2 regions of the Mesorhizobium sp. M0136 genome follow, and region 1 is predicted to be linked to the other one. Evidence: riboswitches for the same ligand, from Rfam matches in the RefSeq annotation. Region 1 holds a riboswitch; the other holds the start of a gene.
What was found. Region 1 has a riboswitch for cobalamin ahead of NKJ35_RS11470 (DUF1636 family protein). Riboswitches for the same ligand answer to the same signal wherever they lie in the genome.
Positions count from the first base shown of each region.

Region 2: another riboswitch for cobalamin. It lies ahead of metE (5-methyltetrahydropteroyltriglutamate--homocysteine S-methyltransferase); the one in region 1 lies ahead of NKJ35_RS11470 (DUF1636 family protein).

Region 1 covers NZ_JAMYTP010000007.1:253,226-269,224, reverse strand. Annotated here, with positions in the region: gene cobG (precorrin-3B synthase) at 1-1,330, opposite strand, end outside; gene NKJ35_RS11480 (cobaltochelatase subunit CobN) at 1,327-4,965, opposite strand; gene cobW (cobalamin biosynthesis protein CobW) at 4,984-6,024, opposite strand; gene NKJ35_RS11470 (DUF1636 family protein) at 6,021-6,455, opposite strand; cobalamin riboswitch at 6,494-6,697, opposite strand; gene NKJ35_RS11465 (winged helix-turn-helix domain-containing protein) at 6,727-7,926, opposite strand; gene NKJ35_RS11460 (NADH-quinone oxidoreductase subunit A) at 8,263-8,628, shown strand; gene NKJ35_RS11455 (NuoB/complex I 20 kDa subunit family protein) at 8,619-9,200, shown strand; gene NKJ35_RS11450 (NADH-quinone oxidoreductase subunit C) at 9,206-9,808, shown strand; gene NKJ35_RS11445 (four helix bundle protein) at 9,830-10,207, shown strand; gene NKJ35_RS11440 (NADH-quinone oxidoreductase subunit D) at 10,274-11,464, shown strand; gene nuoE (NADH-quinone oxidoreductase subunit NuoE) at 11,465-12,526, shown strand; gene nuoF (NADH-quinone oxidoreductase subunit NuoF) at 12,537-13,841, shown strand; gene NKJ35_RS11425 (helix-hairpin-helix domain-containing protein) at 13,922-14,617, shown strand; gene nuoG (NADH-quinone oxidoreductase subunit NuoG) at 14,692-15,999, shown strand, end outside.
Region 2 covers NZ_JAMYTP010000036.1:1,439-17,437, reverse strand. Annotated here, with positions in the region: gene NKJ35_RS28430 (cold-shock protein) at 912-1,124, shown strand; gene NKJ35_RS28425 (Ros/MucR family transcriptional regulator) at 1,351-1,821, opposite strand; partial or broken gene NKJ35_RS28420 (DUF982 domain-containing protein) at 2,501-2,815, shown strand; gene NKJ35_RS28415 (cytochrome-c peroxidase) at 3,486-4,541, shown strand; gene NKJ35_RS28410 (B3/B4 domain-containing protein) at 5,582-6,055, opposite strand; gene NKJ35_RS28405 (hypothetical protein) at 6,504-6,656, opposite strand; gene pdxR (MocR-like pyridoxine biosynthesis transcription factor PdxR) at 6,744-8,249, opposite strand; gene NKJ35_RS28395 (trans-sulfuration enzyme family protein) at 8,323-9,555, shown strand; gene NKJ35_RS28390 (dihydrodipicolinate synthase family protein) at 9,608-10,510, shown strand; gene NKJ35_RS28385 (FMN-binding negative transcriptional regulator) at 10,545-11,189, shown strand; gene metE (5-methyltetrahydropteroyltriglutamate--homocysteine S-methyltransferase) at 11,426-13,771, opposite strand; cobalamin riboswitch at 13,867-14,067, opposite strand; gene NKJ35_RS28375 (MFS transporter) at 14,565-15,999, opposite strand, start outside.

The DNA.
Region 1 (15,999 bases):
TTGCCGTCCCGTCCACGACAAGCCCGGCTCCGTTTTCGCCACCGACCAGGGTCAGCTCCGCCGGACCGGGATGGGCGCAGCCCTTGGCGCAGCCGGAGATGTGCAGCGTCAGCGAGGAATCGAGGATGTCGCGGTTTTCTGCAGCGATGATCTCGGCGATGTCGCGGGTGGCGATCCGGCCGGAGGCACAGGCGGGTGCGCCGGGGCAGGCGGCGATTTTCGTGCGCGGATCGGCTGCGTCGGTGACAAAGCCGAGGGTTGCGGCTGTCTGCTGAAGCGAGTGGTAGGCGGTTGGCGAAAGGCCGATGAAAAGCAGCGCGCGGCTTGGAGCGAGGCGGATTTCGGTGACGCCCAGGGCGATGGCTTCTTGCGTGAGGCCGATGAGTTTTTGCGCGGGCATGCTGCCGTAGGGCAGGCCGATGCCGAGAGCGTGGCCATTACTCAGGTTGAAGATGCCAATGAGCGGGTGATGGCGCTCGACGGCGCCCCCCTCTGTCCTGCCGGACATCTCCCCCTCTAGGGGGGAGATTGCACCTTGGTCTCCGCCTTCGCTAATCGCCGAAGTCGCGCCAAATACCAAGGCAGCAGAAGGACGGCCGTCGGCGGAACTGCCGATCTCCCCCCTAGAGGGGGAGATGTCCGGCAGGACAGAGGGGGGCGCGAAGGAATGCCAGCTTGCGAGTGATCTACGCTGCCGTTCCGTCAAATCCCTTGCGTGAGCGTCGCGGCCTTTTTCGGCGACCATCCTTAGAATCGCGACGGCGATATCACGGGCTGCTTCCTCCTCGGCCATGGCGAGAGGCTTGGCATTCTGCCCGTCGCCAGCGACGGCCATCAGCCAGCGGACGCCCGCGTCGGTTCTGATCGCAGCCAGTCGTATGTCGGCCGTAACCGCATCCATTGTCAGCCGCCCGCCGCCGTCGACGATCACCGAAACCTTCGGGCCAAGGCGTTGCGTAACACCGGCGTCCTCAACTGCCGCCCGAATCCGCTCCGCCATCGGGCGCGGGTCGGCTATCTCCTCCGGGTCGAGCCCGGCCAGCGGGCCGGTCTCGACCGGCACGCCGGTGCGCACGGCGATGCCGAGCGCATCGACCTCCATCGCCAGTAACCGCGCGCTTGCCGGCGTCAGGCCGCGTATCTGCAGGCCGCCGCGGGCGGTCACTTCCATGATGCCGTTGCCATGGCGCAAGGCGGATTCGCAGAGTCCGGTCAACGACTTCGGCAACAGTCCTCCAGCGACCGGATTGAGCCGCACCAGCAGCCCGTCGCCGGTTTGCATCGGCGCGGACAAGGCAGGGCAGGCGCCACGGCGCGAGAAAGCGTTCATGCCGCCACTCCCAGAGCTTGCGCTTCGGCAATCAGTGCGGCGAGATCGTTATCGATCGAGTTGCGCAGCGGATGCCAGAGCCCGCGCCGCCGTGCTGACAGCAAACGCTCGGCAATCACCTTCGCCGCCGCCGGGTTCTCGCGCAGGATGAAGGCGCGCACCACGGGGTCGCCGAGATAGGCGTCGTGCACGGCCTCGATCAGCGTGCCTGATATGGCATGGGTAGTCTCGGCAAAGCCGACCAGCCGGTCGACCGTCTCGGCGAATTCCGAGGCGCCGCGCGGCCCGTGCCGCATCTGGCCGGCGATGAAGCGCGGGTTGACCGCGCGGGCGCGAACTACCCGGGATACGGCCTCACCAACCGAGCGCGGCTTGGGCTTTTGCGGGTCCGTGGTGTCGAGCACGATCACGTCGGCGTTCTTGCCGAGCGCGGCAAGCGCTGCCGAAAAGCCGCCGATAAAGGCGACGTCGGCCGAGCCTTCGAGGATGTCGCGGCCGGGGTCGTCGCCGGTATGAACCAGAAGGTCGGCCTCAGCGATGCGACCCTCAAACGCGCCAGGCGCCGAAATGCCTTCGCCCTCGGCGCCGCCATAGGCATGCGAAGTGGCGTCGAGATAGGCGCGGCCGATCTCTTCGCGCGCCGACCAGTCGCCGCTCGACAACATGTCCTCGACGCCGGCGCCGTAAGTGCCGGGCGAAGTGCCGAAAATGCGCGGGCTGATCTTGCCGTCGATGCGGGTCCTGGCCGCCAGCGGGTTTTCCGAATCGTGCTCGTCGCGGGTCGCCACGGCGTTGGCCGCGGCGTCGATCAGCGCGATCTGGGTCGGGAACATATCGCGGAACAGGCCCGATATGCGCCAGGTGACGTCGACGCGCGGGCGGCCGAGCGTTGCCGGCGGCAGCACCTCGATGCCGGTGATGCGGCCGGTGGCTGAATCCCATTGCGGCCGGCAGCCCATCAGCGCCAGGCCTTGCGCGATCTCCTCGCCGCCGGTGCGCAGCGAGGCCGACCCCCAGAGGTCGATGACCAGCGAGCGCGGCCAGTCGCCATGCGATTGCATGTAGTTGCGGACGACTTCTTCCGCTGCCGCCTTACCCAGATCATAGGCGGTCGGCGTCGGCATGGTGCGCGGGTCGGCCGTAAACAAATTGCGGCCGGTGGGCAGCACATCGCTCCGGCCACGCGCCGGCGCGCCGGCCGGACCGGCAGCGACGTGGCGGCCGTCGAGGGCGGCAAGCAGCGCGGTTTTTTCAGCTGCCGCACTTTGCCGCCGTACCGGATCAGCTTCGCCTTCCGGCGAGCGGCCGTAAATGTGCAGGCCGTCCTTGATGGCGAAATCCTTGAGATCGCAGAGCCAGGCGTCGATGCGGCGCAAAGCCTCGTCGGCTGCGTCGGTCCTGGCGACACCAGCCTCTGAGGCGAGGCCGGTCTTTTCCGCCGTTTCGACTATCAGCTTCGCCAGGCGGTCGCGGCGGCGGCGGTCGAGCCCGTCGGCCTGGGCATATTCGTCGACCAGTCGTTCGAGCCTGTGCTGGTTTTCGTCCAGCCCGGCGCCGGTCAGCGGCGGCGGCAGATGGCCAAGCGTGACGGCGGCAACGCGCCGCTTGGCCTGCGCTGCCTCGCCGGGGTTGGAGACGATGAACGGATAAATGACGGGCAGGGCGCCGGTGACGATTTCGGGAAAGCAGTTTTCGCTGAGCGCAACGGTCTTGCCGGGCAGCCATTCCAGCGTGCCGTGGGCGCCGACATGGACAATTGCATGGATGCCGAGCGACTGGCGCAGCCAGAGGCCAAAGGCGACCAGCGCATGGCGCGGCGGCAATGTCGGTTCGTGATAGTCGGCGCGGCGGTCGACCGAGCGCCCGCGATCGGGGGCGAGCGCCACGGTGATGTTGCCGAACGTGGCCGTGCGGAAGCGGAATTTGGCGACAGCAGGCGCTTGAACACCCCCCTCTGTCCTGCCGGACATCTCCCCCTCAAGGGAGGAGATTGCTCCGTGACTTCTGCTTTCGCCAACTACCGACGGTATTAAGGTAGAACCGTCGGCGAAACAGCCAATCTCCCCACTTGAGGGGGAGATGTCCGGTAGGACAGAGGGGGGCGCCTCGCGCGAACCTGTCTCATCTTCCGCCTTACCCCATGCCGCCTCCACGGCAGCGAGTGCCGCAGTCGGTAACTCTGCAGAAAGAGCGAGATAATCGTCCAGTCTCAGCCCACCATTCCCCCGTTCCAGCAAATCCAACAACTCCCTTGGCGTTTGCGGAATCCTTTCAACGGCGTAGCCCTGTTCGCTCAGATCGTGCAGCATTGCCAGCACGCTGGACGGCACGTCGAGGCCGACGGCGTAGCCGGTGCGACCGGGGGCGCTCGGATAGTCGGGGATCAGGATGGCGAGCTTGCGTTCCGCGCGCGGCGTCCGCCGCAGGCGCACGAATGCCTCGATACGGTTCGCCACTTGCGCGACGCGGTCGGGCTCTGGCCGGTTGGCGAAGGCGCGGAAGGCCAATGCGGGATCGGTTTCCCTTTCGCCCTTGAAGGAAATGGCGCCGGCCAGGATGCGGCCGTCGAGCTCGGGCAGGACGACATGCATGGCAAGGTCGGCCGGCGCCAGGCCGCGCTGATTGGTTTGCCAGATGTCGCGGCGGGTGGTTGCGACGATGACCTGGAACACCGGCACCCCGGCGCGGTCGAACAGGGTTTCAACGCCCGGCTCGGCCCCGGAGGCGAAAGCTGTGGCGGTGATGATGGCGGCAGGCTTCAGCGCTGCAAGCGCGGTTTCAACAAAGGCGAGTGAGGCCGGGTCCTTGAGGCTGGAGACGAAGATAGGCACGGGAGCCATGCCGCGCGCGCTCAGCGCTTCGAAAAGCGCGTCGATGGGCGCGACGTCGGCGGCGAGCAGCATCGAACGGTAGAAGAGAATTGGCACGACGTCCCCCTCCCTCTTGAGGGGAGGGTGGCCCGAAGGGCCGGGTGGGGTCATTGCGGCAGTGCTCGGCGCCTCTTTGAGTCGGCGCGCTTCGGAGAGGACCCCACCCCCGGCCTTCGGCCGGACCCTCCCCTCGAGGGGGAGGGGGACGACCCCCAGTCCCGGCTCGTAAAATCCCGCCTTTGGCACGCTAACAGGTTCGGCTACCGCCGCACCCGATCCAGCGAGACTTGCCAGCCTCCGCACCAGCGCCGTCATATTTGTCGGCCCGCCCTCGCGGAAATAGCCAAGCAGGGCGTCCAACTCCTCGCGCGGCAGCGTCGAGCCTTCGATCAGTCGCAAATCCTCGTCGTGGCTCTCGCCCGGTAGGAGCGCCAGCTTGATACCGCGATTTCGCGCGATAACGGCGAGCTGGTCGCAGCCATAGCGCCACCACTCGTAGCCGCCGAGAATGCGGACCAGAATGACCTTGGCATCGCGGGCGACGCTCTCGGTCCAGAGGTCGACGGACATCGGATGGCGCAGGTCGCGCAAGGCGGCGAGCCGCATCGAGGGCAGGCGGTCCGCATCCGCCTTCCACGCCGCCGCCAGCCCGGCCAGGTCGCTGTCGGTGAAGGACAGGGCCACGACATCCGCAGGCGTTTGCCTGAGATCGACAGGCTCGGCGAGATCGTCGAGCGAGGCGGATGTGGTGGTGAGGATGTGCATCGCGGCTCGTACCTGGGGTCAGCCGGCGAGGATACGCTCTATCGCCGGGCGGTTCAGCCCTTTCAGACCGATGACGACGAGGCGCGAGCGGCGGTCGTCGTCAGCCGTCCAGGCGCGGTCGTAATAGTGGTTGACGCGCGGACCGACAGCCTGCAGCAGGAGCCGCATCGGCTTGCCGCCAACCTCGACGAAGCCCTTGACGCGCAACACGTTTTCTTCCTCCGCCGCCGTGGCGACGCGTTGTGCGAGCTCGTCCGGGTTGGACACGGACGCGATGTCGATGACGAACGAGTCAAAATCGTCATGTTCGTGGTCGAGCTCGTCGTCGTGATGGGTCTTGCGGGTCTCGATGTCGTCCTCGACGGCGAGGCCGAGGCCGAGCAGCACCGACGGATCGACCTTGCCTTGCGAAGTCGGCACGATCTTCACCGCCCGCGCAACATGCTTGCCGATGACGGCATTGGCACGGGCCGAGCCGGCTGCGTCCATCAGGTCGCTCTTCGACAGGATGATCAGGTCGGCGCAAGCGAGCTGGTCCTCGAATACTTCCTCGACCGGATCGTCGTGTTCGAGCGTCTCGTCCTGCGCGCGCTGCGCCTGCAGGGCGTCCATGTCGTTGGCGACGCGGCCATCCGCCAGCGCCGGTCCGTCGACGACGGCGATGACGCCGTCGACGGTCACCCGGCTCTTGACCGACGGCCACTGGAAGGCCTGGACCAGCGGCTTGGGCAGGGCCAGCCCGGATGTCTCGATCAGGATATGGTCGACCCTCGGCATCAGCGACAGGATCTGGTCGAGCGCCGGGACGAAATCGTCGGCGACAGTGCAGCAGATGCAGCCATTGGCCAGCTCGACGATGTTTTCCTCGGGGCAGGTGTCGATGCCGCAGCCCTTCAGGATCTCGCCGTCGATGCCGATGTCGCCGAACTCGTTGACGATGATGGCCAGCCGCTTGCCTTTGGCGTTCTCGAGCAAATGGCGGATCAATGTCGTCTTGCCGGCGCCGAGAAATCCGGTAACGACGGTGCAGGGGACGCGCGAAAGGGAGGCAGCGGTCATATCAAGTCCTTCAAAAGGTCGAGGGGAGGGATGCGGGCAACCAGACCGCGCTTCAGGCAATCGGGACGGCCGCGCCACGGAATGAGCCCATCCGTCGAGGTGGCGAAGAGCTTTGCGCCGGTTACGAGATCGGCGCCGCTGGTCGCGGTCAGGTCGCCGAAGACGTAACTCCAGCAGCCGTCGCGCAGCATGGCGGCGCTGAGCCGGCGCTTGCAATTGCCGAGGCATTCGACGGTGCGGATTTTGATGTTTTCGCCGGAAGCGGCGCGGCGCGTGTCCTCGGCGAGCAGTTCGCCGGCGCGGGGATGAGCGTCCGAACCGGTCTCGTCACGGCAGGAAGAGCAGACGATGACGCTAACGCCGGCCAGGGAATCGTCAGGGCCGGACAATAAATCCGCTGTCTCAGCCGAAAAACTGCTGTCGCGTTCCAAATCAGGCTCCTTGCCCGGAAAACCCGCCAGGCGATCGGATTCTTATGTCCTAGACGGCAGGTCTCCTGGCTCGCGGGTCATCGCCTTGGTGCCGCCTTCCCGGGAATATCCCAGTGGTTTTCGGCCTTGGCTCGTCGCTTACAGTTGCGGGGACAGCCGCGGATTTGAAATCGAGATTTCGCACCGCATTCCCTCTTGGCCCCTGCCGTTGCGGGCAGGGGACCGTCTGGAACGGATTTAGGCTTGTGGAGGCAGTCGTGTCAACGCACGTCTACGACGCGGCAATGTCGGCCAGCGCCGGCCCAAGATCACCGGCAGCTGTCACCTCGATGCGCTCAAGCCCGAGCCAGCCCTGCATCTGCTTCAATTCTTCGAAAAGCTCGGCGGCGGTTTGCGGCGGGGCGCCGGGCTCCGCATAGGCGGCATGGACGCGCAATACGCCGGCCGGACGGTCGGCCCTGAGGTCGACGCGCCCGACGATGCTGTCGCCGAGCAGGAACGGCAGCACATAATAGCCATAGCGGCGCTTTTCGGCCGGCGTGTAGATCTCGATGCGGTAGTGGAAGTCGAACAACCGCTCGGTGCGCGACCGCTCGAAGACCACGGGATCGAACGGCGCAAGCAAGGCGCGCGCCTCGGTCCGGCGCGGCAAACGGGCGTTCTTGTGGAGATAGGCTGTTTTGCTCCAGCCGTCGACGCTCACCGGCAACAGCTCGCCAGCCTCGACCAGCTCCTCGATGCGACCCTTGATATCGGCGGGCGAGAGGCGGAAATAGTCGCGCAGATCGCCTGCCGTGGCGACGCCATGGGCGCGGGCGGAGATACGCAGCAATTCGCGGTGCGCATCCTCGGGGCAAGGAACCGGCAGAGCGAGTACCGCCGGCGGCAGTAAGCGCTCCGGCAGATCGTAGAACCGCTCGAAGCCGCGGCGATGCGCTGTGGTGATGCGGCCGGCCCAGAACAGCCATTCGAAGGCGTGCTTGGCATGGCTCCAGCCCCACCAGCCACCATTGCCCTTTTGGCCTTCGAGGGCTGAAGCGGCGATCGGGCCGTGATCGACGACCTGGCGATAGATCTCCTCGATATAGGCGGCGTGCTCGCGGCCCCATTTGGCCAGTCCGCTGTACATTTCCTCGCCGCGCTCGGCCCGCTGCATGCGCCAGCGCATCAGCGGATAGGTCTCGACCGGCAGGAAGGAGGCTTCGTGCGCCCAATATTCAAAGACCATCCGCTTGCGCGTTATGGCGGCGTCGTCGAGCAGCGCCAGCTTGTAGGGGCCAAGCCGCGAATAGAGCGGCATGTAGTGGGCGCGCACCACGGCGCTGACGGAATCGATCTGCAGCAGGCCGGTACGGGCAAGCACGCGGGCCAGATGTCGGCGGTCGGGTGTACCGGCGGGTCGGGGGTCATTGAATCCCTGTGCCGCCAGCGCGATGCGGCGGGCCATGCGAAGCGAGATTTTTTCCTTCATCAATGCGGGTATCCTGATGATGCCGGACAGAGCAGAGAATCTGCGATTCCGCGCCATGCTAGCAGGGTTTTGTCGGTATCCATGTCAGGAGAGAAAAGTGGAGTGAAAAGTGAAAGAAATCAAACAGGAGCGGATCTGACCAGTTTTCCCGGATATGCCGCCCAGTACCGCGATTTGAACAAGGTTTGACTTGCTTCGCCGAAAGCGCTGCGCTAACCCTCGCCGCGTTGCAGCATAGAGCCCCCTTAAAACGGTTCAGTGGTTAAACTGTCACGCTTCCGCAAGTGGGTCCGGTGCTGTAATCAGAGTGGATTGGCCGCCAACGGAAACTGCAGCATGAACGCACTTTTAGGTTCGTACCTGCCCATCGTCCTGTTCATCGGCGTGGCGCTGGTGGTCGGGCTGGCGCTGCTTGCCGCACCCTTCCTGGTGGCCTACCGCAACCCCGATCCGGAAAAGCTTTCGGCCTATGAATGCGGCTTCAACTCGTTCGACGATGCGCGCATGAAGTTCGACATCCGCTTCTACCTGGTGTCGATCCTGTTCATCATCTTCGATCTGGAGGTGGCCTTCCTGTTTCCTTGGGCGGTGTCGTTCAGCCAGATCGGCATGCTCGGTTTTTGGTCGATGATGGTGTTTTTGGCGGTGCTGACCATCGGCTTTGCCTATGAATGGAAAAAAGGAGCGCTGGAATGGGATTGAACGACAGTTCCGGCACGCTCGTCGCGCCGAAGCCCAAGGGCCTCATCGACCCCAACACCGGCAGGCCGGTGGGGGAGGATGATCCGTTCTTCCTGGAGATCAACAACGAGCTCGCCGACAAGGGCTTTCTCGTCACCTCGACCGAGGCGCTGATCACCTGGGCGCGCAGCGGCTCGCTGATGTTCATGACCTTCGGTCTCGCCTGCTGCGCGGTCGAGATGATCCATACCTCGATGCCGCGCTATGACTCGGAAAGGTTCGGTGTTGCGCCGCGCGCGTCTCCGCGTCAGTCCGACATCATGATCGTTGCCGGCACGCTGACCAACAAGATGGCGCCGGCGCTGCGCAAGGTCTACGATCAGATGCCGGAGCCGCGCTACGTCATCTCGATGGGCTCCTGCGCCAATGGCGGCGGCTATTATCATTATTCCTATTCGGTGGTGCGCGGCTGCGACCGCATCGTGCCGGTCGACATCTACGTGCCCGGCTGCCCGCCGAGCGCCGAAGCGCTGCTCTACGGCATCCTTCTCCTGCAGAAGAAGATCCGCCGCACCGGCACGATCGAGCGGTGAGCGGCATGACCCAGGCGTTGAATGACCTCTCGACCTATCTCGGCGAGAAGCTGACCGGCCGGATCGGCGAGGTGGTGTTTGCCTATGGCGAACTCACCATCTCGGTCGAACCGCGCGACCTGATCGAGGTAGTGACCTTCCTGCGCGACGACCCGAAATGCCAGTTCATCTCGATCATCGATGTCTGCGGCGCGGATTATCCGTCGCGGGCAAAGCGCTTCGACGTCGTCTATCATTTGCTGTCGCCGAGGCAGAATATCCGCATCCGCATCAAGGTCCAGGCCGACGAAGAGACGCTGGTGCCGTCAATCACCGGCATATATCCCGGCGCCGACTGGTTCGAACGCGAAACCTACGATCTCTATGGCGTGCTGTTTTCGGGTCATCCCGATCTGCGGCGGATTCTGACCGACTACGGCTTCGAAGGCCATCCGCTGCGCAAGGACTTTCCGCTGACCGGCTTCGTCGAGGTGCGCTACGACGACGAAGCCAAGCGCGTCATCTACGAGCCGGTGGAGCTCAAGCAGGAATTCCGCAATTTCGATTTTCTGTCCCCATGGGAAGGCACGGATTATGTTCTGCCGGGGGACGAGAAGGCGAAACAGTGAGTAGTGAGTAGTGAGTAGGAATTGGAAAAAAGGATCGAATCTTATCGCGACCTGAAGGTGTGGCAATCGGCGATGGTGCTTGCTGAAGATTGTTACCGCATCAGTAAAGGGTTTCCGAAGGAGGAGATCTACGGCATGACCTCGCAGATGCGCCGATCGGCGGTTTCGATCGCAGCCAACGTCGCGGAGGGATACGGTCGAGAAAACAGAGGTTCGTTCGTTCAATTTTTGCGCATGGCGCAAGGTTCGTTGAAGGAACTGGAAACGCACATTTTGCTGGCATGCCGGGTTGGGCTGCTACGAAAAGACGATGAGATTGAACTGCTACTGCGATGCGAAGAGATTGGAAAAATGACGAGATCTCTTATCCGGACGGTGCAGGCCAAGCAGGCGGAATGAAGCAGGCATTGAGGTTGATGATCACTACTCACTACTCACTACTGACTCTTCGCCAGAGGCGCCTCCATGGCTGAAACCTCCGTCCGCAACTTCAACATCAATTTCGGCCCGCAGCATCCGGCTGCGCACGGCGTTTTGCGCCTCGTGCTGGAGCTCGACGGCGAGGTCGTCGACCGCGTCGATCCGCATATCGGACTGTTGCATCGCGGCACGGAAAAGCTGATCGAGCACAAGACTTATCTGCAGGCGGTGCCTTATCTCGACCGGCTCGACTATTGCGCGCCGATGAACCAGGAGCATGCCTTTGCGCTTGCAGCCGAGCGGCTGCTCGGCATCGAGGTGCCGAAGCGCGGGCAGCTTATTCGAGTTCTCTACTCTGAGATCGGCCGCATCATGTCGCACATCCTCAATGTGACGACGCAGGCGATGGATGTCGGCGCGCTGACGCCGCCGCTGTGGGGCTTCGTCGAGCGCGAAAAGCTGATGGTGTTCTATGAGCGTGCCAGCGGCTCGCGCATGCATGCAGCCTATTTCCGGCCGGGCGGCGTGCATCAGGACCTGCCGCAGAAGCTGATCGAGGACATCGGCAAGTGGATTGACCCGTTCCTGAAGTCGATCGACGACCTCGACGCGCTCTTGACCGGTAACCGTATTTTCAAGCAGCGCAATGTCGACATTGCCACTGTCTCCCTGGCGGACGCCTGGGCCTGGGGGTTTTCCGGCGTCATGGTGCGCGGCTCGGGTGCGCCGTGGGACCTGCGCAAATCGCAACCCTACGAATGCTATGCCGAGCTGGACTTCGACATTCCGGTCGGCAAGAACGGCGACTGTTTCGACCGTTATCTGGTGCGCATGGAAGAGATGCGGCAGTCGGCGAAAATCATGCGCCAGTGCGTCGACCTGTTGCTCGGCAAGGAAGGCGGCGGGCCGGTGTCGAACCTCGACGGCAAGGTGGTGCCGCCGAAGCGCGCGGCGATGAAGCGCTCGATGGAAGCGCTGATCCATCACTTCAAGCTCTACACCGAAGGCTACCGCGTGCCGGCCGGCGAGGTCTATGCCGCGGTCGAGGCTCCGAAGGGCGAGTTCGGCGTCTATCTCGTCTCCGACGGCACCAACAAGCCCTACCGCTGCAAGCTGCGCGCGCCGGGCTTTGCGCATCTGCAAGCCATGGACTTTTTGTGCCGCGGCCACATGCTGGCCGACGTCACCGCCGTTCTCGGCTCCCTCGACATCGTGTTTGGTGAGGTCGATCGCTAAATGTCAGTCCGCCGTCTCGCAGAAGCCAGCCTCCAGCCAGCCTCCTTCGCCTTCAACCGGGCGAATGCGGCAGCGGCGAAGCAGTGGATCAAGAAATATCCGAAGGGGCGCGAGCAATCCGCGATCATCCCCTTGCTGATGCTGGCGCAGGAGCAGGAAGGCTGGGTGACCAAGGCGGCGATCGAGGCGATCTCCGACATGCTCGGCATGCCCTATATCAGAGGGCTGGAAGTCGCCACCTTCTATACGCAATACCAACTCAATCCGGTCGGCAGCCGCGCCCATATCCAGGTCTGCGGCACCACGCCCTGCATGCTGCGCGGCTCGGAAGCGCTGATGGATGTGTGCCGCTCGAAGATCCATCACGACCAGTTCCACACCAACGACAAAGGCACGCTGTCGTGGGAGGAGGTCGAGTGTCTCGGCGCCTGCGTCAACGCGCCGATGGTGATGATATTCAAGGACACCTATGAGGATTTGACGCCGGAGCGGCTTGCCGAGATCATCGACCTTTATGACGCCGGTAAGGGCGCCACGGTGGAACCGGGACCGCAAAACGGCCGCGTCACTTCCGAGCCGGCCAGCGGCCTGACGACCCTTAAGAGTGAAAAGGCGATCCTCAAGGCGACCCGCGACCGGGAAACCAGGGCCGCGACCAAGGCCGCCAAGGAAGCGGCGCCGGCGGCCGCTGCCGCAGCGCCGGTTCCGCCTGCTGCCGCGCCTGCACCGGCGCCAGTTGCGCCCTCGAATGCCAGCAAGCCGAAGACCGATGCGGTCGAGACCAGCCCGGCGCTGAAATCGCCGTCGGCGACAAAAGTCGCGCCCGCGGCGGAGAAGGCGGCGAGCGTTGCAGCGCCTCTGCATTCGGCCGCCAATGCCAACAAGGCCGAGCCGCAGGTCGAGGACGTCTCGAAACAGCGCAAAGGCTCCAAGAACAAGGCCGAGCCGGCGTCGGCTTTCAAAGCGCCGGAGGCCAAGGTTAAACCGGCGAAGGCTGCCGCCGAAGCGGCCAAGCCGTCGCCCGGAAACAAGCGCCGGCCGACCGGCAAGAAGCCGGTCTGAGGAACGAGCAATGCTTCAGGACAGAGACCGCATCTTCAACAATATCTACGGCCGCTTCGACAAGTCGCTGGCCGGCGCCATGGCGCGCGGCGCCTGGGACAACACGCCCGGCATCATCGCCAAGGGGCGCGAGTGGATCGTCAACGAGATGAAGGCATCGGGCCTGCGCGGCCGCGGCGGCGCCGGCTTCCCGACCGGGCTGAAATGGTCGTTCATGCCCAAGCAGAGCGACGGCCGGCCGAGTTATCTCGTTGTCAATGCCGACGAATCCGAACCCGGCACCTGCAAGGACCGCGATATATTGCGCCACGATCCGCATACGCTGGTCGAGGGCTGCCTGATCGCGGGCTTCGCCATGGGCGCGGTCGCCGCCTACATCTATGTGCGCGGCGAGTTCATCCGCGAGCGCGAGGCGCTGCAACTCGCCATCGACGAGGCCTATGCGGCCAAGCTGATCGGCAAGAACAACACCTCCGGCTATGATTTCGACATCTACATGCACCATGGTGCCGGCGCCTATATCTGTGGCGAGGAAACGGCGCTGCTCGAAAGCCTCGAAGGCAAGAAAGGCCAGCCGCGGCTGAAGCCGCCGTTTCCGGCCAATGTCGGCCTCTATGGCTGCCCGACGACGGTCAACAATGTCGAGTCCATCGCCGTGGCGCCAACCATCCTGCGCCGCGGTGCGGCCTGGTTCTCGTCCTTCGGCCGGCCCAACAATGCCGGCACCAAGCTGTTCTGCATCTCCGGCCACGTCAACAATCCGTGTACCGTCGAAGAGGCGATGTCGATCCCGTTCCGCGAACTGATCGAGACGCATTGCGGCGGCATCCGCGGCGGCTGGGACAATCTGCTGGCGGTCATTCCGGGCGGCGCCTCGGTGCCGTTGGTGCCGGCCGAGCAGATCATCGACGCGCCCATGGATTTCGATGCGCTGCGCGACCTAAAATCGGGCCTCGGCACCGCGGCTGTCATCGTCATGGACAAATCGACCGATATCGTGAAAGCGATCGCGCGGTTGTCCTATTTCTACAAGCACGAGAGCTGCGGCCAGTGCACGCCCTGCCGTGAGGGCACGGGCTGGATGTGGCGGGTGATGGAACGGCTGGTGCGCGGCGAGGCGCAGAAGCGCGAGATCGACATGCTGCTCGACGTGACCAAGCAGGTCGAGGGCCACACGATCTGCGCTCTGGGCGATGCGGCGGCATGGCCGATCCAGGGCCTGATGCGGCATTTCCGTGGCGAGGTGGAGCGGCGCATCGACGAGTTTTCGCGCAACGCACACCGAGCCGAACCGGTGCTGGCGGCGGCGGAATAGAAGAATTCAAAAAAATGCGGGCGAATGCCCGAAACGAGGAAACGAGCGCGGGGCAGACGGAAACGACCAGGAGACCACCTATGTCGCTGTTTTCGATACCCGACGATTTGACGCCCGATGGGGACCCGTTCTTGAAGATGAACCAGGACCTGACCAGGACAATGCCGAAGGAGATGGCCAGCGCCGTCAATCTCCTGGCGCATCCTGTCGCCGGCGCGGCGGCGATGACGGCACTCGGCATCGGGCTTGCCAACCACGCCTTTGGCGTCTGGATGGGCGTGCTTTCAGGCGTGGCCGAGACCTCGCAGCGGCTTTGGCAGCCGGTCACCGAGGATTTCGAGGCCCGGACCGAACGCGTTTCCGCGACCGGCAAAAGCTCCTCGACCAAGGCGCGCGCAGCCACCAAAACCCTGATTGCCGAGGCGCAGTCCTTCGCCAATGACGTGACCGACATTGCGACAAGCACTGCGGCGCGGAGCGTGGCGAATGCGAGCACCGTTGCAGCGGACGCATCGGCCGGGCTCATGCCGGAAGATTTCAAGCAGCCCAAGCCGATGGACCGGCCAGCCGTGCCCGTCGACCTCAAGGCAATATCGGGCATCGGGCCGAAACTGGAAAAGGTGCTGAACGGCCTTGGCATCTGGACATACGCCCAGATTGCCGCGTGGACGCCGCAAGAGATCGCCTGGGTCGAAGATTACCTGTCGTTGAAGGGCCGTATCGGCCGTGACGGCTGGATCGGTCAGGCGGCCGCATTGGCCGAGGCCAAAAATTGAATTCAATATCGTGCGCGGCGTCGGCTGCGCACGGAAGGAAAGATTGCGGAACGTCCGCAGGGGTTTGAGGCGAAATGGCAAAGCTCAAGGTCGACGGGAAAGAGATCACTGTACCCGACCACTACACGCTGCTGCAGGCGGCCGAGGACGCAGGTGCGGAAGTGCCGCGCTTCTGCTTCCATGAGCGGCTGTCGATCGCCGGCAATTGCCGCATGTGCCTGATCGAGGTGAAGGGCGGCCCGCCCAAGCCGCAGGCGTCCTGCGCCATGGGCGTGCGCGACCTGCGCCCCGGTCCAAATGGCGAGCCGCCGGAAATCTTCACCAACACGCCGATGGTCAAGAAGGCCCGCGAAGGCGTGATGGAATTCCTGCTGATCAACCATCCGCTGGACTGCCCGATCTGCGATCAGGGCGGCGAGTGCGATCTGCAGGACCAGGCGATGGCGTTCGGCGTCGATTCCTCGCGCTACCACGAGAACAAGCGGGCGGTCGAAGACAAGTATATCGGGCCGCTGGTCAAGACGATCATGAACCGCTGCATCCATTGCACGCGCTGCGTCCGCTTCACCACCGAGATTGCGGGCATATCCGAACTCGGCCTGATCGGCCGCGGCGAGGATGCCGAGATCACCACCTATCTCGAAAGCGCGATGACTTCGGAACTGCAGGGCAATGTCATCGACCTTTGCCCGGTCGGCGCGCTGACCTCCAAACCCTACGCCTTCCAGGCACGGCCTTGGGAACTGACCAAGACAGAATCCATCGACTTGATGGACGCCGTCGGCTCGGCGATCCGCGTCGATAGCCGGGGCCGCGAAGTGATGCGCATCCTGCCGCGTACCAACGAGGCGGTGAACGAGGAGTGGATTTCCGACAAGACCCGCTTCATCTGGGACGGCCTGCGCACGCAGCGCCTCGACCGGCCCTATGTGCGCAAGGACGGCAGACTGGCCCCCGCAAGCTGGGCGGAGGCTTTTGCCGCGATCAAGGAAGCGGTGTCGAATGCCGCACCCGAAAAGATCGGCGCCATTGCCGGCGATCTCGCAGCCGTCGAGGAGATCTACGCGCTGAAGTTGTTGATGGCTTCGCTCGGCTCGAGGAACACCGACTGCCGCCAGGACGGGGCCGCACTCGATCCGTCGCTCGGCCGGGCCAGCTATGTCTTCAACCCGACCATCGAAGGCATCGAACAGGCCGATGCGGTGCTGATCATCGGCGCCAATCCGCGCTTCGAGGCATCCTTGCTCAACGCCCGCATCCGCAAGCGCTGGCGGGCCGGCAATCTGCCGGTCGGCGTCATCGGCGATGTCGGCGATACGCGCTATGATTACGAGCAGCTCGGCGCCGGGCCGGAATCGCTGAAGGATCTGGCCGACGGCAAC
Region 2 (15,999 bases), on a different contig from region 1:
CCGCGAGGCCGTTGAGCCTGATGAGTTGCTGCGCGAAAGGAAAGGGGAGTGTTTGCGCGGGACCTTGGTCAGACGTAAGAAACAACCGTCGAGCTCGCCGTAGAGGGGCATGCAGGCACGTTTGTCGCTGGAGGACAGCAGCACGGAAGCTGTCCGCGCTTGCCGTCGTCGCTGGGTACCAAACAGGAGAATTTGGCGGTTGCGGTCGAATTCATCTGCGTAAATACCGACTGGCTGTGCTCGGTTTGCCGGCGAACAGATTTTGCCTTCTTTGCGGCTGCAAACGCATCCCTGGCGGCGTGGTCCCTTAGGTCAAGAGCATCGGGTGAGTAACAGCCTGATCCTGCTCAATCTGATACGCGCCAACCGCCTCGCCGGGTTGTGGAACCGCTCGCGGGTAGCTTCTACCACAAACAGCAAGGTCATGAAATCAAGTAGGATTGACGTTGATCGCTTGGGCGATTGTTTCTGACTTGCCCTTGAACTGGTCCAGCAAAACGGGCGTTATCGATCGCTTCCACGCTGGTGGCATCGATTAACCCCTCGACCCTCTTGAAACAATCCAATTCGAAACTCCTTCAAGCGCTTGCCAAGCCGTTATGCACGAAGGTAACTCCCTGAACTATCCGGCCTTTGACCTCGCGGCACGAGCAGCGGTCGGCCTTACGTCCCGTGCCTCCAAGCACCAGCCATAGATGTGGCGCTGAGGAGCGTTGGAAGGATCGGGCGCTTCCGGCCGTGCTCGAGCGGTAGTGTCGGACAGTGCTTGCTGGCGACTACGGCCAAGATGGAGTGCGCCAGCTGATCGGGGTTTAACAATTTTTCGCTTTTTGCTGCGCCCAAGTCTCGGCTATGAGTCGGGCAGGCCTGATGGCCTGCCCACGTTGCAATTGTTAAGGAGGAACACGTATATGCCGACTGGAACGGTAAAGTGGTTCAACAGCACCAAGGGGTTTGGATTTATCCAGCCCGACAATGGCGGTCCGGATGTTTTCGTCCACATTTCCGCTGTCGAACGCGCGGGCCTCTCGACCCTCGCTGACGGCCAGAAGATCAACTATGAGATCGAGCAGGATCGCCGCACCGGCAAATCCTCCGCTGGCAGCCTCAGCAAAGCTGGTTGAAATTTTCTCCTGCGTCCTGGCAAGAGTGGGCGCGTAGGTCCGGAGGTCCTCACGGCCGCTCGATGGGAGCGAGCAAAACTGAGGGCAGCAGATTGCTGCAGGCGTCGCGAATTCCTCATGAAACAAAGTTTTTTGAAAGGAAGGCGGGGTTGGCCCCGCCTTTTTATATGACGCGCAGATTAAGCCGATGGCTGCAACGCTCCAGAACGAATCTCGATTGCCGAAATCAAGCCGCGACCTTCTTGCGGGTTCGCTTCGTCGGGGCCGGCTCCGGCGCTTCCGGCGCTTTCGGTTTGCGGCCGAGCCCCATCGTCTTGGCCAATGACGAGCGCGCCGCGGCGTAGTTCGGCGCGACCATCGGATAATCCGCCGGCAGGCCCCATTTGGCCCGATATCCATCTGGCGTCAGCCCATAGTGGGTCGACAGATGGCGCTTTAGCGATTTGAATTTCTTCCCGTCCTCAAGGGAGATGAGGTAGTCCGGTGTCACCGACTTCCTGATCGGGACTGCAGGCGTAAGGGCAACCGGCTCTTCTGTAGAGACACCTCGGGCCGTCCCTTTCAGAGCCGCGTGCACTTGGCCGATGAGGGCAGGGAGATCCCCCACCGGGATCGGATTGTTGGAGACATAGGCTGAGACGACATCGGCCGTGAGCTCGATGAGGGTGTCGATGTTTTTTTCGGCTTCTTCTGTCATGAAACTCTCCAGGCGGCGTGAAACACAGTCGGCGAAGCGTCGCTTCATAGTGGCGGTCGCCGCTGAAAGCAACAAAGGTCTCGACAGGATTGTTGCGATGTTCGTCCAGCGAGATCTACGGCGCGGTATCCCGCCGTCGTGACCGTTGATCCGTCCGTTGTTGGCGAGCTGCCGCGGTGCTTGCGCATTTTCAGGCGCGTCTCGCCGTAAGCTTTGCGCCGAAATGACCAGTAATCTCGAAACGAAGCGGGCTATTTCTGTTTCGCCATCCTCTCTTTGGCTGTGAAATCGGTGGCAGAGCAGTGGCCGCTTCCTGATGGCGCGTGGAGGAACTATCAAGCGTTGATTCGCAATGGTCGAAACGATGTAGATTCATCCGGTGAGCCTCTCTCGCAGCAGGATATTAGGGTTTGGCCCGCTGGTAAACCGAGGACATCACGCCGCTGCTTTGCTGTTGAACCGCTATCGCTGTGACAACACATTCCGCAATGGTGGGCGGGTGTAGAGCAGGCGCCTGTTCACGCAAACCAGCGGTTCAGCAGGTCGGGAGGAACGAATGAGCTCAGGGACTTTCAGCAGCCCACTTTTTGTAAGGCGGGCGGTGCACATCGTGCAAGAGATTGCCAGTCCTGCGGATGCTATCGATTTTCTCAACGAATGACCAGAAGATGGCAGAGACCGGATCTACGAAGCCGCTCTCACGGCGTGCTTTGATGCATACAACGGACGAATACCTGCGAGCGCAGCGCGCAAGACTTTTTTCCGCTTTGGGGAACAGGTCGCCATATTGGAAGATGCAACCTCCGCGATGCAATGGCTCGCTGCCTGCATGTCGGGCAGTGGAAAAGCGCAAGTATCGGCGTCGCAGTCGTATCTGAAGCCGGAGCGGGAACGCCGACGAGGTTATTGTATCGAGATTTCGCCGGCATCTGGAGTGTACTATAGCGAACAAACAATATTGCGCGCTATGGCGATGTTAATCATCTTGTTGTAAACGAGCTTCTCGCGACAGGACTGCAACGCTTCCGGTGTGAAAATCACTGCGTGGGACTTGGTTCTCTCGAATTCATGACGGTAAATTGCCCTGTAATTATAGCAAAGCAGTTGGCCCATTGAAGCTGATAAACGAAGCCAAAATTGTGCTCCGTCGTCTGCCAATATTCGCTCGATGGAGGCTATAGGCCTCACAAGCCAATCAAAACAGCTACTCGGGCGCCCTTTGAAATTCGTGTAATTTTGCTCACCCGAAACGGCCCTCTACAGTCGAAATAAGATCGTCCCGCAAAGGTGCTACAAGACACTATCGCGGATCGATTTGGGCCCACGTCGATCTGGCGAAGGCAGGCGGAAGTCGAGCAGGACCTGCTGCGGAACAGATAACCGGCCCCAAACCGAATCGGACACGGTGGCCCCGATTTCTTCATAGTTGAAGGCGCAGAGAGAACCGAAGCACGGCTCCGGGCTCCGGCGCCGCCGCTTGCCGAGCAGCGATCCTCCGGCTCCCTGAAATCCAATCGAGAAGAGCGTTCACTTCCGAGACGGTCCCATCTCTGCCGCGAAAACAGGTGTCAGACCCCGGTCCTCTCCCGCAGCTGATCTAGCGCAGGGCGTTCATGAGCCGCATATCCCAGAGTGGCTGCGTGCACGACGCAGCGAGATCATTTATGAAAATCCTATTTAGTACGATGGCTGTCCCCTTGCTGGCAGCCACCGCTTTTGCTGCGGATTCGATCCCCGCAGACCTCAGAGAAACGGCACTGGCCACCTTCAGGGCTTTGCCATCCACCACGCCGGCAGTCGCCAACAACCCGATCACCCCGGAAAAGATCGCTCTCGGCAAGGCACTGTTCTTCGATCCACGCGTTTCTGCGTCAGGCGTCTTGTCGTGCAACTCGTGCCACAACCTGGCCACCGGCGGCGACGACAATCACGAAACCTCGATCGGCCATGGTTGGCAGAAGGGACCGCGCAACGCGCCGACTGTACTGAACGCTGTCTTCAACATCGCCCAGTTCTGGGACGGTCGTGCCGAAGACCTGAAGGCTCAGGCGAAGGGACCGGTCCAAGCCGGCGTCGAAATGGCCAATACACCGGGTCAAGTCGTCGCCACGCTCAAGTCGATGCCGCAATATGTCGAGTGGTTCGATGCAGCTTTTCCGGCTGAAGCCGATCGGGTCACCTTCGACAACTTCGCCAAGGCAATCGAAGCCTTCGAGGCGACACTGGTCACGCCGGCCCCCTTCGACAGCTTCCTGAATGGTGATGAGCTTGCCATGACTTCCGAACAGAAACAGGGCCTGGCGCTTTTCATGGACAAAGGCTGCTCGTCCTGCCATGCCGGCATCAACGTTGGTGGGGAAGCCTATTACCCATTCGGCCTCGTGGAACAGCCCAGCGCCGAGGTCCTGCCGGAAAAAGACAAGGGCCGATTTGCGGTCACCAATGCAGCCGACGACTCCTATGTTTTCCGCGTGGCGCCGCTGCGCAACGTTGCACTCACCGCGCCATACTTTCATTCGGGCAAGGTTTGGGATCTGAAACAGGCCGTTGCCATCATGGGAACCACCCAGCTTGGCGTGGTACTGGCGGACGAAGAAGTCGACCTGCTTGTTGCCTTCCTCAACTCGCTGACCGGAAAGGCACCCGAGGTCGCCTATCCCATCTTACCCGCCGAAACGGCGACAACACCCCGGCCTGTAACGCAGATCTTAGGAAAATAAACGGCCAGCTGACTACATCGCAATTGACAATGATTGCGACTTTTACTGGACGAGACGGGTCGCGACGTCCATGAGAACGCAAATGGCTCGTTTCCAAAGTGCAGACACTGCTTCCGTCACCAGCTCGTTGCGATGGAAACATGTTTGGGATCTGGCGTGCGACATGCCAAGGAAGGCGTCTGACGCATGAGGCTCGCGCGCTGTCGATACCGCGCGGCGGCCGGCCATCGCGCTGACGGCCGAATTGCCGCGCGCCGAAGTGATCGGCCCCCTTAGGGCGAAGGGGAAGCCACTCCGTCCTCCACGTCCAGCGATTCTTCGACTGCTTCCGGATTCCGGGCGATGGTCCAAAGGAGAGTATTCGCCGCTGCATCCGGTTTCGAGCGACCTTGCTCCCACGTTTCGAAGCGTTGCCAGATCGAGGCCATACCTCACGGAGAATGCCTCCTGAGAGAGCTTCGTGCGATCCCGGACTTCGCGAACACTTATCGGCCGCGGCGCATGAACCTTCCCGATCACGCCTGCGGACGACAGTTCATTCTTCAGTGCCAATAGGTCGTCAACGCAAGGAACCGTCACGAACGCCTTGCCGTGATCGACCATCTCCGTGAGTATCGCGTGGGCCGTCCTGAGCGGCAGCTGTCTCTTAACGAGAATCCGGGCGGCCTCAGGAGTATTCGCGCCGTGAAGAAAACTGAGGCTCAGTCGGACGGGAGAGCCTGACGACACCGGGACGACGTCCCGGGTTTGCACCCGTTGTCCGTACCGCTCCATGAATTTCGATGTAGTCGACATTAAGCTTCTCCGCGATCACTCGACCGAGCTTGCGCAATTTGGACCATCCCCACTGGAGGCATCGCGATAAAAGTACGCCAAACAAGCTAAGGGAGAACAAGGAGTGATCTGATTTCGTTCGACGCTCGTTTTCGAGAGCCGTTCTGGGTCGTTCGCATCAACTGTGTAGGCCAGCGGAGCGAGCAAGGAGCGCCAGATCCGGACAGGGCTGAGTGGGGTGTTTCTCCGAAAGATGGGGCCATGCCCTAAGGAACACGAGATGTAGTGGACTCGTCGATTCGCGCGGTTTCGATTCGCGCACCCGGGCACAACGCTTGGATAAGTCCCATCAGATGCTCTCCGGTGGCCGTCATCTGTTTAGCTGACATTGGGCCGAGGGCTTCCAGCACGAGCCACATGGCGCGGGTATGGACCGTGACCATGGTGCGCCGCCCCTGCCGCCAGTTCCAGCGGCGGCACGTGACACCGGCATCATCGCACCAGATGACTTCGCCCGGTTCGGGATGCTCGATTACCATTTCACCTTGCTGGATCGTGTCGAATGGCTCCGCTCCCTTCGCAATTAAAAGTCTCGGGACCCCCTGGTAAAGATCGAGATCCTCCCCGCCAATCGGAACGCCATACAACACGCTGACGGCATTGTAGGCATCAACCAGTGGGGAAATCCGCGGAGAGAGCCATCTTTCCGCACCCGCTTGAGAAGCGCGGCGGCCGAGCACGGCGTTCGATTGGCCTTTGTGCCGAAAGCCTCGTAGGCAACGGCCCACGCGGCAAGATGCGCGTCCCTTTGGACGTCATCGCGAAGCGCCGCCTGTTCCGCCGCCGCAATCGTGTCGTTCAACGCCTGTGCATCCGGCACGTCGATTTCAGCGTTCCGCACCACAATGCTGATCAGATGAAAATCCGGGTAGCGGGCCTTGATCTCGGGGGCAATCAATGGCGTGAAAGACATGGGATGCTCTTTTCTCATGAGGAGGCTTTGCGCTGCGGGTCGTTCGGGAAATGTTTGAAGAAAGGTGCTTGTCGAGCGTCCAGATCTTCTGGCATCGGCATGGTGCATGCCGCACCATGCGCTGGATAATTCCATCATTCGGCCGTGGACAAGGCCTGGTAGAGATCGTCGATTATCTCTTGCGGGTGCTCGAGCCCGCCTCGGCCGGCAACAAGCTACGCCTCCGCCAGATCCTCCATTTCATAAAAGGCAGCGGGCGCGATATGGATGTGAAGCAGCTTTCCTTGCCGGTTATGCATCGCTCTCGGAAATTCGTCTCGCACGAAAATCTGCCGCCAAACTGGCCTGATCAACAGCGCCAGTTGCATGGCGTTTTCCCAGTCCAGTTGGCTTTGCACGAAATGCGGTTCAGCCCAAGGGTCGGTTTCCTCGCCAGCACGCCACGTCCCGCCGTTTTAGCCACCGTGTCCCGGCAACGCGTCTTGCACCTGCTTGACAACCGCTCGCAGGATCTCAACGCCCTTCTCGATCTGCCGAATGCTCAAGGCGGCATAGCCCATGACAAGCCCCACGCGATCGATGTGGCCTTCGTCCGATTGCCGCTCGTAAAGGGGCGAGATCAGGTGCAGCCCCAGGCCCGCGCCTCGGGCGGCTTCGACCAGGGTCGTTTCCCGCGATCGCGGCAGTTCGTCGAACCAAACGACGACGTGCAGACCGGCATCTGCTCCCTGGACAGCGATGCGATCACCGAAGCTGCGCCGCAAGGCGCCCAACAACGTCTCCCGACGCTCGCCGTTCAGCCTGCGCACGCGCCGCACATGGCTTTCGTAGCCGCCACTCTCGATTAAAGAGGCCAGAGCCTCCTGTTCAGCTACCGGCGAATGCCGGTCCGCGAATTGTTTGGCGGTAGCGAAGACCTCCTGCAATTCCGTCGGGACGACGAGATAGCCGATACGCAGCATCGGCGAGAGCGTTTTGGAGATCGTGCCGAGGTAGATGACAGCCCCGTGGTCCTCAAGACTGTGCAGCGGAGGGACCGGATTGATATCGTAGCGATATTCGCTGTCGTAGTCGTCCTCGATCACATAGGCGTTGTTGTGCCGCGCCCATTCCAGAAGCTGATGGCGGCGCGCGATCGGCATGACGCCGCCCAGCGGAAACTGATGCGATGGCGTGACATAGGCCAGTCGTGCCCCGATCCCCGCCAGCAACTCCGTCTTCATCCCGTCCTCGTCGACGGTGACCGGGACGGGCGAGGCGCCTGTGCTGGCAAAGACCTGACGCGCCATCCTGTAGCACGGATCCTCTATGACGAAGCTGTCGGCGGGATCGAGAAGCAGGCGCGCGCACAGGTCGAGGCCCTGCTGCGAACCGTTGACGATGATGATCTGCTCGAGGTCGCAGCTCAGGGTTCGGGCGCGCCAGAGATAGCCCTGCAACGCTTGGCGCAGCCGGCGCGAGCCGCGAGGATCGTCATAGGCAAGACGCAACGGGCGCTGCGCCATCGCCTCGTTCATCGCGCGTTTCCAGATCAATGCAGGGAAATCCGACGGCGCCAGGTCACCGTAGCGGAAATCGACCTTTAGCGCGTTCAGCAGATAATCTGGCCAGGGCGGTGTGGCGCGCAGTCGTCCCCCATAGGCGGACAGAAGAACCTGGCCGACCCGTTTCGCGGAAATGCGGCTTGTCTCAGGGCCGATCAACGAAGACACGACGCGAGGTCGTGCGCCTTGACGGACTTCGATGAAACCTTCCGCAGCCAGTTGCTCATAGGCGACCGTCACGGTCGTTCGCGAAACCCCAAGGTCATTTGCGAGGCCTCGGGAGGACGGCAGCTGACTGCCGGTTTCATAAACGCCGCCGAGGATTTGCTCGCGAAGAGCCTCGTAGATCTGGCGTGCACCCATCGCGTGCGTGCGACCTGCAGAACCGGCACTTGAAGACTGGACCATTTCATTCATCGCCAACTGGATATTTCACATTGGCCAGTTTGCCGGCAATCTTTCGGAAACCCAAGAAAGATCTAGAGGCCGAATGACCCGCTCCTATCAATCCGAAACCGATACTCTCACGCGGTCGCTCAACGACACCGGTCCCGGATTCGCCACTCGGGCCATCCATCATGGCTACGATCCCGCCGGCTTTTCCAATGCCGTTCAGCCGCCAGTCTTCTTGACCTCGACCTATGGATTCGAAAGCGTGGCAGCGAACGAGGCCGCCGCCGCGCTTGGTGGAAGGCTCTATGCGCGCGAATACAACCCGACGACGGAGATCCTCGAACAACGGCTTGCCAATCTGGAAGGAGCCGAGGCAGGTCTGGTCGTTGCCTCGGGGATGGCGGCTTTCGGGACGCTGATCCTGTCGCTCCTGTCCCAAGGCGATGAACTCATCGTCGACAGGACGCTTTATGTGAACACGCTTGCCATGGTCGAACAGGCGGTCCCCCGCTTCGGCATCAAGGTCGTCGCGGTCGACCTGTCCGATCCTCACAATCTCGATGCCGCGATTACCGAGCGGACCCGGCTTGTTTTCTTCGAGACGCCGGTGAATCCGCTGAGCCGCATCTGCGACATCGCTGCCATTGCCGAGCGCGCCCACGCGCGCGGTGTAAAGGTTGCAGTCGACAGCACCTTCGCCTCCCCCGCGCTCCAGCGGCCGCTCGAACATGGGGCAGACCTCGTGCTCCACTCGCTGACCAAATACATCAATGGGCACGGCGATGCCCTTGGCGGGGCGATTCTCGGCGACGCGCCAACGCTCCGCACGCTGCACGAAACGGGCTTGCGCTACATCACCGGCGCAGCGCTCTCGCCCATGTCAGCCTTCCTGATCCTGCGCGGTCTGAAGACGCTCACTCTGCGCATGGAACGGCACAGCGCCACGGCCCTTGCGGTGGCTCAGGCGCTCGAGGCGCACCCGGCGGTGGCATGGGTGAGTTATCCCTTCCTCGACTCGCACCCTGATCAGGTGACGGCGCGAAAGCAGATGTCCCAAGGGTCGGGCATGTTGGCCTTTGGCCTGCGCGCTGGATACGAAGGCGCGCGCCGGATGATGGACCGGCTCAACCTGATCACCCGGGCTGTCAGCCTCGGCGATGCCGACAGCCTCATCTATCATCCGGCAAGCCTGACCCGTGCTCGTCAGCCGATCCGCAAGGATGCGCATCTGGCCGATGGAGTCGGCGAGGACCTCATGCGTCTCTCGGTGGGTCTTGAAGACGCCGATGACCTCATCGCCGACCTGCGGCGGGCTCTGGACGCCCTGTGATGACCTGTCGTCCGGCCAGTCCTGCGCTCACGCACAAACCTGGAGCCTTGCCATGGCATTCCTGAGCGGTCTTTCCGCGTTTCCCATCACGCCCGCCGATCGTGACGGCCGCGTCGATACCGTTGCTCTGCGCAGGCTGATTGCTCGGCTTGGCGCCGCTCAGGTCGACTCCATCGGTCTTCTCGGCAGCACCGGCACCTACATGTATCTGTCGCGCGAGGAACGGCGACGGACGCTCGCCGAGACCTTGGACGAAATCGCCGGGCGAATGCCGGTCGTGGTGGGTGTGGGCGCGCTGCGCACCGACGAAGCAGTGAGGCTCGCGCAGGACGCCAAGGCCCTTGGAGCTGCTGCGGGTTTGCTTGCCGCCGCCTCCTACACCCCGCTTACTGATGACGAGGTGTTCGAACATTTCTCGACTGTGGCGAGCGGAAGCGGCCTGCCGATCGTCGTCTACGACAATCCAGGAACGACGCATTTCCGTTTCACCCCAGCACTCGTCAGCCGCCTGGCAAAGGTGCGGGGGATCGTCGCTATCAAGAATCCGACAGACAAGGGCGATGCGATCAAGAGCCATCTGGCCGACCAGAGGCGCACTGTGCCGGAAGGGTTCTCGATCGGCTACAGCGGCGACTGGAACGCCGCAGAGGCCATGATCGCCGGCGCCGACACATGGTACAGCGTCCTCGCCGGCATCCTGCCCGAGGTCTGCGTGACGATCGTCACGGCGGCGCAACAGGGCGATGCGGCCGAAGCGCGACGGATCGATGCCACGCTTGCGCCGTTCTGGAACCTCTTCAAGGAGTTTTCGAGCCTTCGCGTCGTCTTTGCACTTGCCGAATTGCTCGACATTTGCCGTGCCGACCCTCCGCGTCCCATCCTGCCTCTGCCCTCAGCAGTGAAGCGCCAGATCGCCGCCGCGTTGGAACGCTTGCCATCGGATGCCAACCGGTGAACAGCGAACCCGGCGGCCAGTGAAAGGAACTGTCATGTATGTACCCGCGCATTTCGATGAACCGAGCCGAGAAGTCCTTTACGAACTGATCGAGAACAACGCCCTTGGCGTGCTGATAACCCATGGCCGGAGCGGTCTCGACGCCAATCACATCCCCTTCGAACTCGACACGTCACAGGGAGAAAACGGTACCCTTCGCTGCCACGTCGCACGCAACAATCCAGTTTGGCAGGACGTGGCGACCGGCGATGAGGTGCTCGTGGTGTTCCGCGCCGCCGACGCCTACATTTCGCCGCAGTGGTATCCGAGCAAGCAGGAGTTCCACAAGCAGGTGCCGACCTGGAACTACCTCGTCGCACATGCATATGGATGGATCACAATCCACGACGACGAACGCTATGTCCGCCGCAATGTCGCCAAACTGACCCACAGGCACGAGGCGACCCAGCCTGTCCCGTGGAAGATGGGTAACGCGCCGAAGGACTTCATCGACACTATGGTCAAGGCGATCATCGGCCTGGAGATCGAGATCACCCGCCTTGTAGGCAAAGCCAAGCTCAGCCAGAACAAGGAGGCACGTGATATCTGCAATGCCGGCGAAATGCTGAACGCCCAAGGCGACCGCCGCGTCGGTCAGGCGATGCTTGCAGCCGCCGCCCGGAAGCCCAAACAAGGCTGAAGAGCGTGGCTCATCGCACTTTGATGAATGTCAGCAAAGCTTACCCTGGATGGTGCTGCGAAAAGCCGAGCGAACGATAAACGCCTGGCACACGAAATTGCACGTGCCGAAGGAAAGTGCACATTCTCGCTCGAGTGACTTATTTCAAAGGATGTGATCGCGTTTTGGCACATTCACGGCCCACATGCGGCAGCCGGTAACTCATCACATGGTGAGCAACCACGAAACCCTCCGGCCTACACTTTCTCCCGGAGCGCGCGTGCTGCAGCAACCATGTTCATGAGGGCAGGGCGGACCTCCTCCCACTTGCGGGTTTTGAGGCCACAGTCCGGGTTTACCCACAGTTGGGCATCGGACAGTCGCTCGCGGGCAAGCATGACGAGATCCGAAATCTCGCCGACTTCCGGGACCCGTGGTGAGTGAATGTCGTAGACTCCGGGCCCGATTTCATTCGGATATTTGGAGCTCGTGAAGGCGTCCAGCAGTTCCATTTTCGAGCGCGACGTCTCAATCGAAATGACATCCGCATCCATTTCAGCGATCGCGTCGATGATCTCGTTGAACTCCGAATAGCACATGTGGGTATGGATTTGAGTCGCGTCCTTTACGCCCGTTGAAGCGATCCGGAAGCATTCGACAGCCCAGTCGAGATAGTCGTTCCAATCAGACTGGCGCAGTGGCAATCCTTCGCGAAACGCGGCCTCATCGATCTGGATCATCCTTGCGCCGGACCATTCGAGATCCGTCACTTCGTCGCGGATGGCGAGCGCGATCTGGCGGCATGCTTCGGAGCGGGGTACGTCGTCGCGAACAAATGACCAGTTGAGAATGGTCACTGGGCCTGTGAGCATTCCCTTCACAGGGTTTTCCGTAAGCGACTGGGCGAACTGCCACCAGCGCAGCGTCATCGGATTGGGCCTCGATACGTCGCCGAAGATGATGGGGGGGCGCACGTAACGCGACCCATAGCTCTGCACCCAGGCATGCTGGGTGAAGGCGAAGCCGGACAGCTGCTCGCCGAAATGCTGTACCATGTCGTTTCGTTCGAACTCACCGTGCACCAGCACGTCCAGCCCGATCTCTTCCTGCCAGCGAATTGCAGCCTCGATCTCCTTCTTCAGGAAGGTCTCGTAGTCGACATAGCTCAGCTGGCCCTTCGCATGAGCGGCCCGCGCCCTGCGTACCTGCGGCGTCTGCGGGAAGGACCCGATGGTCGTCGTCGGGAACGGCGGCAGTCCGAGCGTGCCGGCCTGGACTCTGGAGCGCTCGGCAAAAGCGCTCTCTCGTCGCTTCATGCTGTCGTCAATGCTGGCGATCCGCCCCTCAACCAGCGGTTCATGGATCTTCGTGGATGTCACGCGAGTGGCGGCAGCCTCGGCAGACGCTTTCAACGCGCCTGCCACCGCATCCCTGCCTTGGGACAGGGCCCGGGCAAGCAACACCAACTCGTCGGTCTTCTGGGCCGCGAAGGCGAGCCACGACCTGATGTCCGCGTCGAGTTCCGTCTCCATGCGGAGGTCGATCGGCACATGCAGCATCGAGCAAGAAGGCGCGATCTCGACGCGGTCCAAGGGCCAGCCGGCGACGATCGGTTTGATGCGGTCGAGAATGGCGGGCAGGTTCGCACGCCAGACGTTGCGGCCATCGATCAAGCCAAGCGAGAGCACCAGATCCTTCCGTGCGAGCCGACCCACCGTTTCCAGCTGCTCGGGAGCGCGCACGAGATCAATATGCAGCCCGGCCAGGGGCAGAGAAACCGCGGTTTCGAGATTGTCTCCCAGCGGCCCGAAATAGGTAGCCAGCATGATCTTCAGCTCGGGCGCGGCTTTCGACAGCTGGCCATAGGCGAATTCGAACGCAGCTCGTTCGTTCGGGTTCAGATCGAGGACAAGCGCTGGCTCATCGATCTGCACCCAGTCGGCTCCAGACAGCTTCAGCCTCTGCAGGAGTTGCTCGTAGACGGGCAGCAGCCGCGGCAGGAGCGCGATGGGATCGAATCCTTCGGCAGGCGATTTCGCCAGCTTGAGGAAGGTGATCGGTCCAAGGATGACTGGGCGTGTGTGAACGCCGAGAGCTTTAGCCTCGATGAAGTAATCGACCGGTTTCGTCGACGAGAGGGCGAACGTCTGATCATCGTTGAGTTCCGGCACAATGTAGTGATAGTTGGTGTCAAACCACTTGGTCATTTCCATCGCGGTTACATCAGACCGATGAGCCGCCTGCTGGTGACCAGCGTGTCGACAATCCTCCGTCTGACCCTGGTTGCCCCGCCCCATTGCGAAGTAGATTTCAAGTGGAACCTCGCCGCTATTCCAGCCGTAACGGGATGGAACGGCGCCGACCATGGCTGCGGTGTCGAGCACATGATCGTAGAGCGAGAAGTCGTTCGACGGGATTTTCGACACGCCGCGATCGTGCTGCTCCTCCCAGCTAGCGGCACGGAGCGCCTTCGCACTGGTGAGAAGGTCGCCAGCGGAAGATTTTCCGGACCAGTAGCTTTCAAGCGCGAATTTCAGTTCTCGCTTACGACCGAAGCGCGGCACGCCGAGCGTTGCTACAGGAATTTGCTGAGAGACAGTCATGCCAGACCCCGATGGTTGGGGCGTCGGTGACAAGGAAGGCGCTAGCAGGCCGGCACGAACGCCAGGCTGCAGCGGCCACCGAGACACCCCGCCCGTGGACGTAATTCGCCGTGGCAGGTCTCCTGGCTCGCGGGGTCATAGCCTCTACCCGTCTTCCCAAGGCTATTCGCCTCAGTGACATGAGTGGGGTTGGCTCGCCGCTAACAGTTGCGGGGGCAGCGCCGGCATCGCACCGGCTTCCCTCTTAGCTCCGCTGCGGCAGCGCCGTACGGAGAACCACGACACGGGAGACAATTACAGCAGTTCGCTTCCTTGTCAACGCCGCATAAAGAAATGTTTATGTCGTTATGTTAAATTCGGGTTGCATGTTTCCCAAAGGTCGTCTCGAAAGCCAGGACTGTGGGAGCCTTGAGCGCCTGGTAAATCAAAGCAATGACGCACAGCGGTCCAGCAGGATAGGAGTTCGTCGGCTGCCGGCGGCAACCATACCGTTAAGCGCCGTGGTGCTGCTTCCCGCATCATGCGAACGCCACCTCGGCGTCGAACTTCGTTCCGAGGTTCCGACCGCTTCTTTGGTGATCTGCTCGCGACCATATTCGGCTCAATGGCGAGGCTGTTGCCCATGTGGAAGGTGTTGGCTGTGATGCCCTCGGTGATACGACACAACGACTTCGAGGGGAGCACCCGAGGCCCGCTGCAGCCGCGTGTTGCGAAGTGATCGAGGCCAATGTCTCGAACTGCTTGTTCGCAGCCCACCGGCTCAAGGGAACCCGGCTTAAACCACCGGGCCAGCTCAAGTCCTGTCCAAATGAGGCCTGAGCGGCAAATCGTCGTGCACGCGCACGGTTTGGCGTTCGATCTTGTGATGCGTCTTGGGCGGGCAATCGCCACGGTGCAGCGCTTCCAGGCGCGCAACGATTTCGGCGTCATCCTGGGTCTGCCTGTTGTTGTGGCGAACATACTCGACCCAGGTTGGCACATGATAGCACTCGGTCCATAGTTCGGGCTTTTCCAGGTCACGCAGCAACGCCCATTGTCTGGCGCCATCTCGCAGCCGGGCTTTTCGCCACGATGTCATCACACTGAGAAATTCTGGGACATCTCTCTGATCGATACGATAATCGACCATCACCATGATCGGACCGCTTCGTGGCCGCAGGTTAAGTTGCAGCGTCGGTTCGCTGAACTTGTTGGTCGGATCCAGATTGAGCGTTTCGAAATCCGGCTGAGGCAGAACGATCCCCATCAGTCCACCAATCACAAGAACCACGCTGGCGACGAGGAAGGCTCCCGAAACACCTTGGACATCCGCCAGTTCGCCCCAAAGCCAGCTTCCCGCCGCCATGCCGCCGTATGTGGCCGTCTGATAGAGAGACAGGGCGCGTCCAACCACCCACCGCGGCGCCGAAAGCTGCACTGTGACGTTAAACAGCGAGAATGATTGAATCCAAGCCGCACCGGCCGGCATGAGGAGGAGACAGCTCAGCCAAACGTGCTCACTCCATGCCAGAAAGAAGCAGCTGATCGCCAATATAAAGAACGCACCGCGAATGACCCATTCGTTGGAGAGAACTTCTCGGACCCGCCCGATGAGGAGCGCGCCGCAAATCGCTCCCAGGCCGAAGAAGCCGAGCATCACGCCGTAGGTGACCGCAGTCCCTTTGATCTGTTCGCGCGCAACCAACGGCAGGAGAGCCAAAATGACAACGGCGGTGAGGCCGAAAATGAAACTCCGGCACATCACCTTGAGGAGGTTCGGCGACAAGAGCACGTAACGGAAGCCCGCCGCCATCGCACTGCCGAAAGCCTCCCGCGGCAACGCTTGTCGTGCCCGTGCGGCTTTCCACCGCAACAGCGCAGCGATCAGAGCGAAGTAGCAAAAGACGTTGAAGAGGAACGCGAAGGCCGCACCGGCTGTGGCCACGATTATGCCGCCAATCGCCGGCCCGATGCTGCGCATGAGATTGTAGCTCATGCCGTTGAGCGCAACCGCGCTTGGCAGGTGTTCGCGAGGCAGGATATCCCCCATCGAGGCTTGCCAAGAGGGATCGTGCAATGCCCAACCACAGCCGATCAGGAAGGTGAGACCCAGAAGGGTCCAGGGTGTCATTTCCCCCGCATAGGTCAGGAACGCCAGGAAGGCGGATACGCAGACCATCAGCAGTTGCGCAGTCAACATGATCCGGCGACGGTCAAAGTTGTCCGCGAGCGCTCCCGCCGCGAGCGAG